One region of the Streptomyces sp. NPDC028368 genome, then DNA from elsewhere that is predicted to be linked to it. Evidence: riboswitches for the same ligand, from Rfam matches in the RefSeq annotation. Region 1 holds a riboswitch; each other region holds the start of a gene.
What was found. Region 1 has a riboswitch for cobalamin ahead of metE (5-methyltetrahydropteroyltriglutamate--homocysteine S-methyltransferase). Riboswitches for the same ligand answer to the same signal wherever they lie in the genome.
Positions count from the first base shown of each region.

Region 2: another riboswitch for cobalamin. It lies ahead of ACZ4S3_RS09250 (ribonucleoside-diphosphate reductase subunit alpha); the one in region 1 lies ahead of metE (5-methyltetrahydropteroyltriglutamate--homocysteine S-methyltransferase).
Region 3: another riboswitch for cobalamin. It lies ahead of nicT (Nickel transporter NicT); the one in region 1 lies ahead of metE (5-methyltetrahydropteroyltriglutamate--homocysteine S-methyltransferase).

Region 1 is NZ_JBVHTY010000009.1:129,634-133,814, reverse strand. It holds gene metE (5-methyltetrahydropteroyltriglutamate--homocysteine S-methyltransferase) at 1-2,186, opposite strand, end outside; cobalamin riboswitch at 2,351-2,580, opposite strand; gene ACZ4S3_RS22050 (3-hydroxybutyryl-CoA dehydrogenase) at 2,750-3,631, opposite strand; gene aceB (malate synthase A) at 3,628-4,181, opposite strand, start outside.
Region 2 is NZ_JBVHTY010000003.1:472,960-477,140, reverse strand. It holds gene ACZ4S3_RS09260 (Uma2 family endonuclease) at 23-610, opposite strand; gene ACZ4S3_RS09255 (GNAT family N-acetyltransferase) at 754-1,257, shown strand; cobalamin riboswitch at 1,364-1,510, shown strand; gene ACZ4S3_RS09250 (ribonucleoside-diphosphate reductase subunit alpha) at 1,672-4,095, shown strand; gene ACZ4S3_RS09245 (ribonucleotide-diphosphate reductase subunit beta) at 4,095-4,181, shown strand, end outside.
Region 3 is NZ_JBVHTY010000002.1:162,973-167,153, forward strand. It holds gene ACZ4S3_RS04270 (DoxX family protein) at 1-139, shown strand, start outside; gene ACZ4S3_RS04275 (VOC family protein) at 214-714, shown strand; gene nicT (Nickel transporter NicT) at 847-1,989, opposite strand; cobalamin riboswitch at 1,988-2,234, opposite strand; gene ACZ4S3_RS04285 (alpha/beta fold hydrolase) at 2,281-3,147, opposite strand; gene ACZ4S3_RS04290 (MarR family winged helix-turn-helix transcriptional regulator) at 3,297-3,824, opposite strand; gene ACZ4S3_RS04295 (nucleoside/nucleotide kinase family protein) at 4,000-4,181, opposite strand, start outside.

The DNA.
Region 1 (4,181 bases):
GCCTCAAGTCCCTTGCGGAGCAAGGTGGTTACTTCGTCGGTGCTGGGGACGCGGGGGGAGTGGATGTCGTAGACGCCGGGGCCGGCCTCGCGTGGGTAGCGGGCCGTAGCCAGTTCCCGGGCGACCTGCATGTGGGAGCGGGCGGCCTCCAGGCTGATGACGTCTGCGTCGAGGTCGTCGATGGCCTGGACGATGTCGCCGAATTCGGCGTAGCACATGTGGGTGTGGATCTGGGTGCGGTTCAGTGCGCTGCTGGTGGTGAGGCGGAATGCTTCGGTGGCCCAGGTCAGGTAGGTGGTGTGGTCGGTTGTGCGTAGTGGCAGCGTTTCGCGCAGTGCGGGCTCGTCGACTTGGATGATGGATGTGCCGGCTGTTTCGAGGTCGTTCACTTCGTCGCGCAGGGCGAGGGCGACTTGGCGGGCGGTGTCGGCGAGTGGCTGGTCGTCGCGGATGAAGGACCAGGCGAGCATGGTGACCGGGCCGGTGAGCATGCCTTTGACGGGGCGGTTGGTGAGTGACTGGGCGTAGGAGGTCCAGCGGACTGTCATAGGTTCGGGGCGGGAGATGTCGCCGGCCAGGATTGGTGGGCGGACGTAGCGGGTGCCGTAGGACTGGACCCAGCCGTGTTGGGTGGCGAGGTAGCCGGTGAGCTGCTCGGCGAAGTACTGGACCATGTCGTTGCGTTCGGGCTCGCCGTGGACGAGGACGTCGATGCCGGCCTTTTCCTGGAAGGCGAGGACGTCGCGGATTTCGGCCGCGATGCGGTCGTTGTATCCCGCGGTGTCGATCCGTCCTGTGCGCAGGTCGGCGCGGGCAGTGCGCAGGTCGGCGGTCTGTGGGAACGAGCCGATGGTGGTGGTCGGCAGCAGCGGCAGCCCGAGGTGGGCGCGTTGGGCGGCGGCCCGCTCGGGGTACGGCGCCGAGCGGCGGCCGTCGGCGTCGGTGACGGCCGCGGCGCGGGCGCGTACCGCCGGGTCATGGGTCAGCGCCGAACCGGCCCGGGACGCCAAGTCTGCGCGGTTCGCGGCGAGTTCGGCGGCGATGGTGTCGGTGCCCTGCGCCAGGCCGCGGGCGAGCGTGGCGATTTCCGCGGTCTTCTGCTTGGCGAAGGCCAGCCAGCGGAGGATCTGCGGGTCGATGTCGCGTTCGACGGTGGCGTCCAGCGGGACGTGCAACAGCGAGCAGGAGGCGGCCACATCGACCCGGTCGGCGAGGCCGAGCAGGGTGCCGAGGGTGGCCAGCGACTTCTCCAGATCGTTGATCCAGATGTTACGGCCGTTGACCACGCCCGCTACCAGGCGCTTGCCCGGCAGTCCGCCGACGGCCGCCAGCGCCTCGAGGTTGGCCGCGGCCGCGTCGGTGAAGTCGAGCGCCAGTCCGTCCACCGGAGCCTTGGCCAGGACGGGCAGGGCCTCGCCCAGCCGGTCGAAGTGCGAGGCGACCAGGAGCTTGGGGCGGTCGGTGCGGGTGCCCAGTTCGCGGTAGGCGCGGGCCGCGGCGTCCAGTTCGGCCGGAGTGCGGTCCTGGACGAGGGCGGGCTCGTCGAGCTGCACCCACTCGGCGCCGGCGGCACGCAGGTCGGCGAGGACCTCGGCGTAGACGGGCAGCAGTCGGTCCAGCAGGGTCAGCGGCTCGAAGTCGGCGGCCACGCCGGGGGCGGGCTTCGACAGCAAAAGGTAGGTGATCGGTCCGACGAGCACCGGGCGGGCGGTGAGGTCGAGCCCGAGCGCTTCGGTGAGCTCGGCGACCTGCTTGGTGGAGTCGGCAGCGAAGACCGTGTCCGGCCCCAACTCGGGTACCAGGTAGTGGTAGTTGGTGTCGAACCACTTGGTCATCTCCAGCGGCGCCACCTCCTGCGTGCCGCGGGCCATGGCGAAGTAGCCGTCGAGGGCGTCGGCCGTGACGGCGGCCTGGTGGCGGTCCGGGATCGCGCCGACCATGACGCTGGTGTCCAGCACATGGTCGTAGTACGAGAAGTCACCGGTGGGCACCTCGTGGATGCCGGCGTCGGCCAGCTGCTGCCAGTGGGAACGGCGCAGGGTGCGGGCGGTCTCCGTCAGGGCGTCGGCGGTGACCTTGCCCTTCCAGTAGCCCTCGATGGCCTTCTTCAGTTCCCGGTTCTGGCCCTGGCGGGGGTAGCCGTACACGGTGGCCCGTGCTGCCGCGGCTGCGGGCTTAGCTGTCACGGAACTCTCCTTCGCGGATGTGTCTCCTGAATGTCCCGGGACGGAACGAGGAACGCGAAGGGATGACGAACCGGACGGAACCACGCTGCGCTCGCGACGCACGTGTCCGCCTGATATGTACGCCGACCCGCCCTCGAGGTCACCGGGATCTCCGTCCACGCAGGGGCGTGCACGGGCAACGGGCAGGTCTTCGGACTCGCGGGCGCGCCTGCCGGAGTCTCTTCCGGCGGGCACCTACTGGCCGTCGCTTCCCGGATCCGCGGCCCGGATCCAGTGCGTATGACGGCGGTCGTTCCCACTCACCGCTGCGGGGCAGTCCCGGATTCTCACCGGGTTCCCTCTTACGACGCGGCCCGTCTGGCGGACGGGGCGAACCAATTGCCCGGCCAGCGTAGAACGCGGCCGTCGCGGCGGACACCTCTGTTCACATTCCGGACTGTGAGATGAGACACCGGCGGGGCGAGGTTCGCACGCGGCAGGGCACGGAACGGCCTCAGTCTCCGTTCCGCGCCCCGTACCGCACACCTGCCGGGCCCCTCAGCCCGACGGCGATCCAGGGACCCTCAGCCCTGGTCGTAGGTGTGGAACCCGCGCCCGGTCTTGCGGCCGAGCAGTCCCGCCTCCACCATGCGCTGGAGCAGCGGTGGCGGCGCGTAGAGGGGTTCCTTGAACTCGTCGTAGAGGGACCGTGCGATGGATGCCACGGTGTCCAGGCCGATCAGGTCGGCGAGCTTCAGCGGGCCCATGGGGTGCGCGCAGCCCAGCTCCATGCCCGCGTCCACGTCGGCGGCGGTCGCGAAGCCGGACTCGGCCATCCGGATCGCCGAGAGCAGGTACGGCACGAGCAGCGCGTTGACGACGAAGCCGGCCCGGTCCTGGGACCGTACGACCGTCTTGGCGAGGGTGCCGGTGACGAATTCCTCGGCGGCGGAGACCGTCGCCGGCGTGGTGTGCAGGGAGGTGACGACCTCGACGAGCGGCAGCACCGGGACCGGGTTGAAGAAGTGCAGCCCGAGGACGCGGTCCGCGCGGCGGGTGGCCATGCCGAGCCGCATGACGGGGATGGCCGAGGTGTTGGTCGCCAGGATCGCCTCCTCATCCTCGACGATCTTGTCGAGGGCGGCGAAGACGTCGGTCTTGGCCGCGGCGTTCTCGACGATCGCCTCGATGACGAGCTGCCGGTCCGCGAGGTCGTCGAGACTGCCGGTGAAGACCATCCGGGTCAGAGCGTCCTCGGCCGAGATACGGTCCAACTTGCCGCGCTGGACGGCGCGTTCGAGGGAGACGGCCACCCGCTCGCGGGCCGCACGGGCCGCGGTCGCATCGGCCTCGCAGACCACGGTGTCGAGCCCGGCGCGGGCGCACACCTCGGCGATGCCCGCGCCCATCTGGCCGCCGCCGACGACTCCGACCCGTCGGATCGCGGTGTTCAGCGCGGCGCTCATGCCGTGACCTCCGCACGGTGCACGAGATGGCGGGCGTAGGCGTCCGGGGTGAAGAAGGCGGGGAGCTCCTTGGCGAGAGCGGTCCGTTCGAACAGCTCCCGGACGTCGTCGAGCCGTGCCCAGGGGTACTCGGCTCCCAAGGCGGCGATCTCGCCGTCGAGGAGGCCGAGCACCGTGTCCCGGTCGACGGCGCCGTGGCGCAGCCACTGCCAGATCTGCGCTCGGGCGATCTCGGCGGCTGCCGCGTCCTCCATCAACCCCTCCAGTGCCACGGCACCGGTGCCGCGCAGCCAAGCGTCGAAGTAGCGCAACGCGACAGAGATGTTGGCGCGCACGCCTTCCTCGGTGGGCGGTCCCGCGGTGCGCCGGACGGCCAGGAGCGCCTCGGCCGGAACGTCGACATCCTCCCGGGTGCGGTCGATCTGGTGCGGCTGCCCGCCCAGCACGCCGTTGAAGATGTCGCGGCAGAAGGGGACAAGCCCGGGGTGGGCGACCCACGTCCCGTCGAAGCCGGCCTCCGCCTCGCGCTCCTTGTCGAGACGCACCGTGG
Region 2 (4,181 bases), on a different contig from region 1:
TCATGGGCCTCTGCCCGCGGGGTCAGTTCACCCAGTCTTTGAGCGCCTCGGTCTCGAGCGTGATGCCCACGGGATCCGGCAGGTGGAGCGTCTTGCCGTACGGCGCCGTATGAACGTTCTCGTAGCCGGCGCCGTCAGGCTCGCTGTAGACCACCGCCTGGCACTTTTGACGGTCGATCAGCAGGTAGAGCGGAATGCCGGTCTCCGCGTATGCGCGTGCCTTCTCCACACGGTCGCGCCGGTCAGTGTCGGAGTCGTGCGAGGTGACCTCGACGACCATCAGCACGGGGCTGGGATCCGCCCACTCGCCCTGCCCCACGAAGGCCTCACTGGGCGCGAGCGAGCCGTCAGGGCGGGCACGGCCGCCTCGGTAGGGCTGCACCTTCAAGCCCTGGGTGGCATCGAGCCAGAGCTCCGGCCGGTGCTGCATGCAGATACGCGTCAGCCACTGGATGATCCGCCCGTGATCCCCGTCCGGCATGAGCTTGCTCCTGACCTGCCCGTCGATGAGTTCCAGCCGTGCACCTTCTTCCAGGCGGGCGAATATCCGGGCGACCTCTTCGAAGTGCCCGGTGTCCATGACGTGCGGCCGGTCAGCGAGCGCGGTCATGAGGTCTTCTCCTTCTTCTGTCGGCCGGAGCTGGGAACGTAAAAACGACGATAGCCGAGGCCACCGACAGGCACCGCTCGGTCACCTCAGAGAGAGCTGCCACGGTCGCCTGATTGTCAGACCCACCCCCCACACTGAACCCCATGGACATCACGATCAGGCCCGCCCAGCAAGCCGAGTTCGGCCTCGTCGGTGACCTTCTGGTGGAGGTCTATCTGGCCGACGGGCTACTGACCTTCGGGGAGAACGACACGTACGCCGCCGAGCTGCGGAAGGTCGCTCATCGGGCGGAGCACGCCGAGGTGCTGGTGGCGGTGGACACGGCGAGTGGGGCGGTGCTGGGGGCGGTGACTTTTGCCGCGTACGGGAGCCCGTATGCGGAGCTGGCGGGCCCCGGGGAGGGGGAGTTCCGGATGCTGGCGGTGCGGGCCGAGGGACGCGGGCGGGGCATCGGTGAGGCGCTGGTGACGGCGTGTGTGGAGCGGGCCCGCGGGCTGGGGCTGCGGGCGGTGGTGCTCTCCTGTCTGCCGCACCTGCTGCCCGCCCACCGGCTCTACCGCCGCCTGGGATTCGCGCGCGCCCAGGAGCGGGACTGGGATCCGATACCGGATTTCACGCTCTGGGCGTTCACCCGGGAGCCGGCCTGAGCGGCATTTCCGGGCCCTGCAGCGGCCGATGGCCGTTCGCACACCTGTAGGAGTGGTATGAGGTAGCGACACAAGATGTGGGGGTGCATGCGGAGAGCAGCACAAGATGTATGCTCGTGCTCGCTGTCGCCGCAGGGGAATCCGGTGCGAATCCGGGACTGTCCCGCAACGGTGTACGAGCGCGCCCAGGTAGCCGTACGGCCAGCTCACGCGCCCAGGAAGTCCGAGGACCTGCCGACAGCACGCCCGCGCCGCCATCGGTGCGGACGTCGATACGTCCGGGCCCCGAGGGTTGGGCAGGTGGACGCCGCGCGGTGTGCCCGCGCACCCCTGAGCGTCACGGGGTGCGGCATGCCCGCGTGCGCCCGTCGCGCCGCGCCCTCCCGGCCCCCGCCGAGTGAGGGAGAGCATCACGTGACCATCGCGCCAACGGAGCCCGCGTCAGACGCCGAGGTCGTGCAGCCCGCGGTGGCCACACCTGACACCTCCGCCGACGGCACTCCGGGTACCGGCGGGCCGGGCGCCGCCCTGCTGCGCACTCTGACCGAGCTGACCGCGGACCTGACCGCGACCGACCCCGGCAAGGTGGCCGCCGCCGCGCTGCGCGGCCGTCACCCGGGCTCGGACGAGGCCGAGTTGCGCTCGCTGGCCATCGAGGCCGCGGCCGGCCTGATCGGCGACGAGCCGCAGTACTCCAAGCTTGCCGCGCGTCTGCTCACCCTCGCCATCGCGGAGGAGGCCGCCGGCCAGGGCGCCACCGGCTTCGCCGCCTCGGTCGCGACCGGTCACCGCGAGGGCCTGATCGCCGACGGGACCGCGGAGTTCGTACGGACCCACGCGGAGGCGCTGGACGCACTGGTGGCGAAGTCCCTGGCGGACGGCGCCGACGACCGGTTCGGGTACTTCGGGCTGCGCACCCTGCACTCCCGTTACCTCCTGCGGCACCCCACGACCCGTCAGGTCATCGAGACCCCGCAGCACTTCCTGCTCCGGGTCGCCTGCGGCCTCGCCGAGGACCACTCCGCGCGGGCGCTGGCCGATGTCGCAGAGCTGTACCGGCTGACCAGCACGCTCTCCTACCTGCCCTCCTCCCCCACCCTCTTCAACTCCGGCACCCGCCACCCGCAGATGTCCTCCTGCTATCTGCTGGACTCCCCGCTGGACGAGCTGGATTCGATCTACGACCGCTACCACCAGGTGGCGCGGCTGTCCAAGCACGCGGGCGGCATCGGCCTCTCCTACTCCCGCATCCGCGCCCGCGGTTCGCTGATCCGCGGCACCAACGGCCACTCCAACGGCATCGTGCCGTTCCTGCGCACGCTGGACGCCTCGGTCGCGGCGGTCAACCAGGGCGGCCGGCGCAAGGGCGCCGCCTGTGTCTACCTGGAGACCTGGCACGCCGACATCGAGGAGTTCCTGGAGCTGCGCGACAACACCGGCGAGGAGGCCCGCCGTACGCACAACCTGAACATCGCGCACTGGATCCCGGACGAGTTCATGCGCCGGGTGGAGGCGGACGCCGACTGGTCGCTGTTCTCGCCGTCGGATGTGCCGGAGCTGGTGGACCTGTGGGGCGCGGAGTTCGACGCCGCGTACCGCAAGGCCGAGGCCGACGGCCGGGCGCTCAAGCAGATCCCGGCCCGGGTCCTGTACTCGCGGATGATGCGCACCCTGGCGCAGACCGGCAACGGCTGGATGACCTTCAAGGACGCCGCCAACCGCACCGCCAACCAGACCGCCGAGCCCGGCAAGGTCGTGCACTCCTCCAACCTGTGCACGGAGATCCTGGAGGTGACGGACGACGGGGAGACCGCGGTCTGCAACCTGGGATCCGTGAACCTCGCCGCCCATCTCGGTGAGAACGGCGAGATGGACTGGGAGCGGCTGGACGCCACGGTCCGTACGGCCGTCACCTTCCTCGACCGCGTCGTGGACATCAACTTCTACCCGACCGAGCAGGCCGGGGCCTCCAACTCCCGCTGGCGCCCGGTGGGTCTGGGCCTGATGGGCCTGCAGGACGTCTTCTTCCGGCTGCGGCTGCCCTTCGACTCGGCCGAGGCGCAGGATCTGTCGACCCGGATCTCCGAGCGGATCATGCTCGCCGCGTACGAAGCGTCCGCCGATCTCGCCGAGCGGCACGGCCCGCACGCGGCCTGGTCCGCGACCCGCACCGCCCGCGGCGTGCTGCACCCGGACCACTACCCGAACGCCGAGCCCCGCTGGGCGGACCGCTGGGCGGCCCTGCGCAGCCGTATCGCCGCGACCGGAATGCGTAACTCGCTTCTGCTCGCGATCGCGCCGACCGCGACCATCGCCTCCATCGCGGGCGTGTACGAGTGCATCGAGCCGCAGGTCTCCAACCTCTTCAAGCGCGAGACGCTGTCCGGCGAGTTCCTGCAGGTCAACGCCTATCTGATCGAGGAGCTCAAGGCTCTGGGGCTGTGGGACGCGCGGACCCGTGACGCGCTGCGCGAGGCGAACGGCTCGGTGCAGGACGTCGGCTGGATCCCCGAGGAGATCCGGGCGCTGTACCGCACCGCCTGGGAGATCCCGCAGCGCGCGCTGATCGACATGGCCGCGGCCCGTACGCCGTACCTCGACCAGAGCCAGTCGCTGAACCTCTTCATGGCGTCGCCCACCATCGGCAAGCTCAGCTCGATGTACGCCTACGCCTGGAAGCGCGGCATCAAGACCACGTACTACCTGCGCTCCCGTCCGGCGACCCGGATCGCCCAGTCCGCGCGCGCCGCGTCCATTCCCGCCCAGCTGCCGGTGGCCGACCCCGAGGCGGTCGCCTGCTCCCTGGAAAACCCCGAGTCCTGCGAGGCCTGCCAATAATGACCACCGCACCCGAGACGAACGCGGCCGCCGCGCACACGGCCACCACCGGCACCAAGAACCTCCTGGACCCGGGCTTCGAGCTG
Region 3 (4,181 bases), on a different contig from region 1:
GCTGGCGCTGACCGGCCCCGGGCGTTACGCCGCCGACCGCCTGGTGCCGGCGCTGCGCGCGCACCGGCTCGTCTACGGCGTGGTCGCCTTGGTGCTCGCCGCGGTGGTCGCCGGCGGCGTGCTGCTGGTCCGGAAGTAACCCAGGCGGAAGCACGCAGCAACAGTAAGGCCGGGGCGCCCTGGGGGCGTTGCGGCGGGAGAGGGGAGAGGGTCTTGTCCGTACGACGTCTCAATCACGCGGTGCTCTACATCCGCGATGTGGCGCGGTCCGTCGCCTTTTACACCGAAGCCCTCGGGCTCACGCTGGACATCGAGATACCCGGGCGCGCCGCCTTCCTCAGCGCTGCCGGCTCGCTCAACGATCACGATCTGGGGCTGTTCACGGTGGGGGCGGACGCGCCGGGCCCCGAGGCGGGCCGGGCCGGTCTCTACCACCTGGCCTGGGAGGTCGGCACGCTCGGCGAACTCGCCGCCACCGAGGCCCGGCTCGCGGCCCGCGGCGCACTGGTCGGCGCCACCGACCATCTTGTCTCCAAGTCCCTGTACGCCAAGGACCCGGACGGCAACGAGTTCGAGGTGATGTGGCGGGTTCCGCGGGAGGACTGGCCGGGTCCCGACGAGCCGAACCGGCTGCGCCCGCTCGATCTCGCGGCCGAGCTGAAGCGCTGGGGGCCCGACCTGATGACGGGCGCGGCCGCCGGCTCGGCCACCTGACGGGCCGCGGGGGGGGTAGGAGGGGGGAGGGGGACGGGCTGGGCGTACGGACCCGCGAGCCGGGCCCGGGGGCCGGACCTGCGAGCGGCGGGCCCGGGAGCCGGCCCCGCGTTCCGGGCCGGCAGCCGGCGCCTAGGAGCCCGACCCCGCCCGCGCCGCCCAGCGCTTTTCGACCCCGGCCAGGCGCCAGTACGCCAGCGCCGCCGCCCACACCACCACGAACAGGCCCACGATGATGAAGCCGACGTTGTCGAGGTCGAGGGTGGAAATCCAGCTGGTCACCGGGTCGTTGAGGCCCAGTTTTTCGTGCAGGACCGTCACCAGCTCGATGGTGCCGATGAAGAAGGCGACCGCGATGGACAGGCCGGTGATGGTGAGGTTGTAGTAGACCTTGCGCACCGGGTTGGAGAACGCCCACTGGTAGGCGAAGTTCATGAACGTGCCGTCGAGGGTGTCGAAGAGGCTCATGCCGGCGGCGAACAGCAGCGGCAGACACACAATCGCGTACCAGGGCAGCCCGGCCGCCGCGCCGCTGCCCGCCATCACCATCAGCAGCACCTCGGTCGTGGTGTCGAACCCGATCCCGAAGAGGAAGCCGAGCGGAAACATCTGCCCGGGGCGGGAGATCGAGCGGGTGAACCGGCCCAGGAAGCGGTTCATGAAGCCGCGCGAATCGAGCTGCTGCTCCAGCTCGGCCTCGTCGAACCGGCCGGCGCGCATGCCGCGGAAGACCCGCCAGATCCCGGCCATCGCGATGAGGTTGAGGGCGGCGATGAGGTAGAGGAACACCCCCGAGGCCGTGGTGCCCAGAGTGCCCAGGACCTGGTGGGTACGTGACCGGTCGTCGAGCAGCGCCCCGGCAAGGTGGGTGCCGCCCGCCACCAGGGCCGCCATCACGACGACCACGCTGGAGTGGCCGAGCGCGAACCAGAAGCCCACCGAGACGGGCCGCTTGCCGTCGGCCATCAGCTTGCGGGTGGTGTTGTCGATGGCTGCGATGTGGTCGGCGTCGAAGGCGTGCCGCATGCCGAGGGTGTAGGCGGTGATGCCGAGCCCCACACCGAAGGTTTCTTTGCCCACGGTGTAGTGCTGCGGGGCCACCAGGAGGAAGAGCATGCCGAAGGCGACGACATGCAGCCCGGCTATGACGGCTATCAGGCCCGCGGTACGGATGGTGTCCTGCCGGCGCCAGCGGAACGTGGCGGAGGCAGGGGTGTTCGGGGTATCGGTGGACAGGGCCATCCGGCGGTCACGCTCCAGCACCTCGTGGATCAGTTCGTGAGATGCCGTGGCCGGTCTCCTGGCTTGGGGGTACCTCCCTGCTCCTGAAGAGCTCGGGGGAGGGTGGACGCGTCCGGCCCGCCTTCCCGGCCGCGGGCTGCGGTCAGTGGCGCCGTACGCGCGCAGGCGCATACGGAAAGGGCCGGAAACTCCCCGATCACAGTGGCGAGGGCCGCTCCGGCCTGGGACCACAAGGTCCGTCACCGGTCTTCCCGAACACCACGGCATGACCACTCTAACCGCCGTCCCGCAGCGGTATCGACGGCCTCGGAGGGCTCGGCGCCATCAGTGGGCCACGGAGGGCGGGGAGGACAGCGAGGACAGGAAGACGCGCAGTTCGTGGTCGTAGAGCGGGGCGTTCTCCAGATTGACCATATGAGCCGCGCCCGGTATTCGGACCCTGCGGGCGCCCGGGACGGCGAGGGTGATCGCATGGGCGTTGGCGGCGATGTCCGTACTGTCGAGGTCGCCGTCGAACACCACCGTCGGCACGCGTATGTCGGACAGCCGGCCGGCGGCGCCGACCTCGATGGGCATCCCGGCGCCCATGCCGTCGGCGTGCACCTCGACCGTTGCCGCGGCCGCGGCGCGCATCCGCTCGCGCAGCCCGGGGTGGACGTCGGACGGACCGCGGTGCGGGCCGTCCACCCACATCCGCAGGAAGTGCTCGACATATTGCTCCATGCCGTCCGGTGCGCCGATCGCCGCCACCTGTGCCCTGATGTGCTCCAGGAGGAACGGGTCGGTGAAGGCGCGGCCGCTGACCCCGGGTGAGGCGAGCGCCAGGGCGCTGACCCGCTGCGGGTGGGCGAGGGCGGTGTCGAGGGCGACCCGGGAGCCGTGTGAGAGGCCGACGAGGACGGCGCTTGGGACGTCGAGGGCATCGAGGAGGGCGCACAGATCGTCGTGGTTGGCCCAGTCCCCGGCCACCGTGGAGGACAGGCCGTGACCGCGGGAGTCGTACCGGATCACGCGGTGGCCGGAGCCCACCAGCCAGGAGAACTGCTCGTCCCACATGCGCTGGTCGAGCATGCCGCCGTGCAGCAGCACCACCGCCGGACCCTCGCCGGCCGTTTCGTAGAACAGCTCACCGTCCCTGACCGGCACGGTGCCGTTGTCGAGCTCGGTCCAGGCGCTGAACGGGTGGGTCATTCTCTGTGCGTTCCCTTGGTGAGCGGTGGCGGGGCGGAGGGTGGGGGAGGAGGGGAGTGGGAGGAGGGGAGAGGGAGGAGGGGAGAGGGGAGGGGGGGAGAGGGGAGGGGGCGGATGCGTGAACGGTGTGGGGGTGTCGGCGGCTGGGGCTATTCCGGCTGGTTGTCCTGGTTGTCGGGATCCTCTCGGGTAACGCCTGAGCCGTTCGCCAGGTGCCGGAATTCCTCGCCGAGTCGGTCGAGTACACGAAGGGCCGTCGAGATGTCCTGTGCGGACAGGTCGGCCAGCCCGCGGCGCAGCTCGGTGGCCTCGGACTCCTGGATCCCGCGTATCACCTCGCCGCCCTCGGCGGTGAGCTGGATCAGGGACGAGCGGCGGTGTGCGGGATTGGGGGCCGTCACCACCAGGCCCAGCTCCGCCGCGTGGTTCACCCAGCGCTGCACCGGCTGCCGGTCGAGCTCCATGGTGCGGGCCAACTGCGGCACGGTCCGGGGGCCTTCGCTGCGCAGCGCATCGAGCAGTGCGTGCTCGCCTGCGGTCATGCCGGTGCCTTCCAGCTCGCGCTCCACCGCGCGCACGATCGTGCGGTGCAGGGGCCACAGGCGCCGTATGACGTCGTACAGAAGCTTTTCGGCCGGGGCCGGTTCGTCGCCGTCATCCGGCTTAACGACACTCATGATGTCATGATGGCATCGAAGGTGTCGTTTGGGAAGGGGCCTGCCGCGGAAGGCTGTTGGTGAAGCGCCAGACAGGTTGGTGAAGTGCCAGGCGGACCGAGGGCGGGAGGGGGGCGGGGGTGGCGGTGTCGTTGGGGTGGGGCGCGCCGTCCGTTGTGGGTCTGCTGACCGACGCCTAGGAGAGCCGGGGGGCGGGGGCTTCTTCGGGGGTGAAGGTGACGATGAGGTCGGCGCGGTCGCGGGTCGCTGCCACGGTGCGGGCGTTGGCCTCGTCCGAGGTGCGGACGAAGTGTTCGGCGTCGGGGCGTGGGCGGCCGAAGCGTTCGTGACGGTCAACCAGGCGCCGGATCCGTTCCG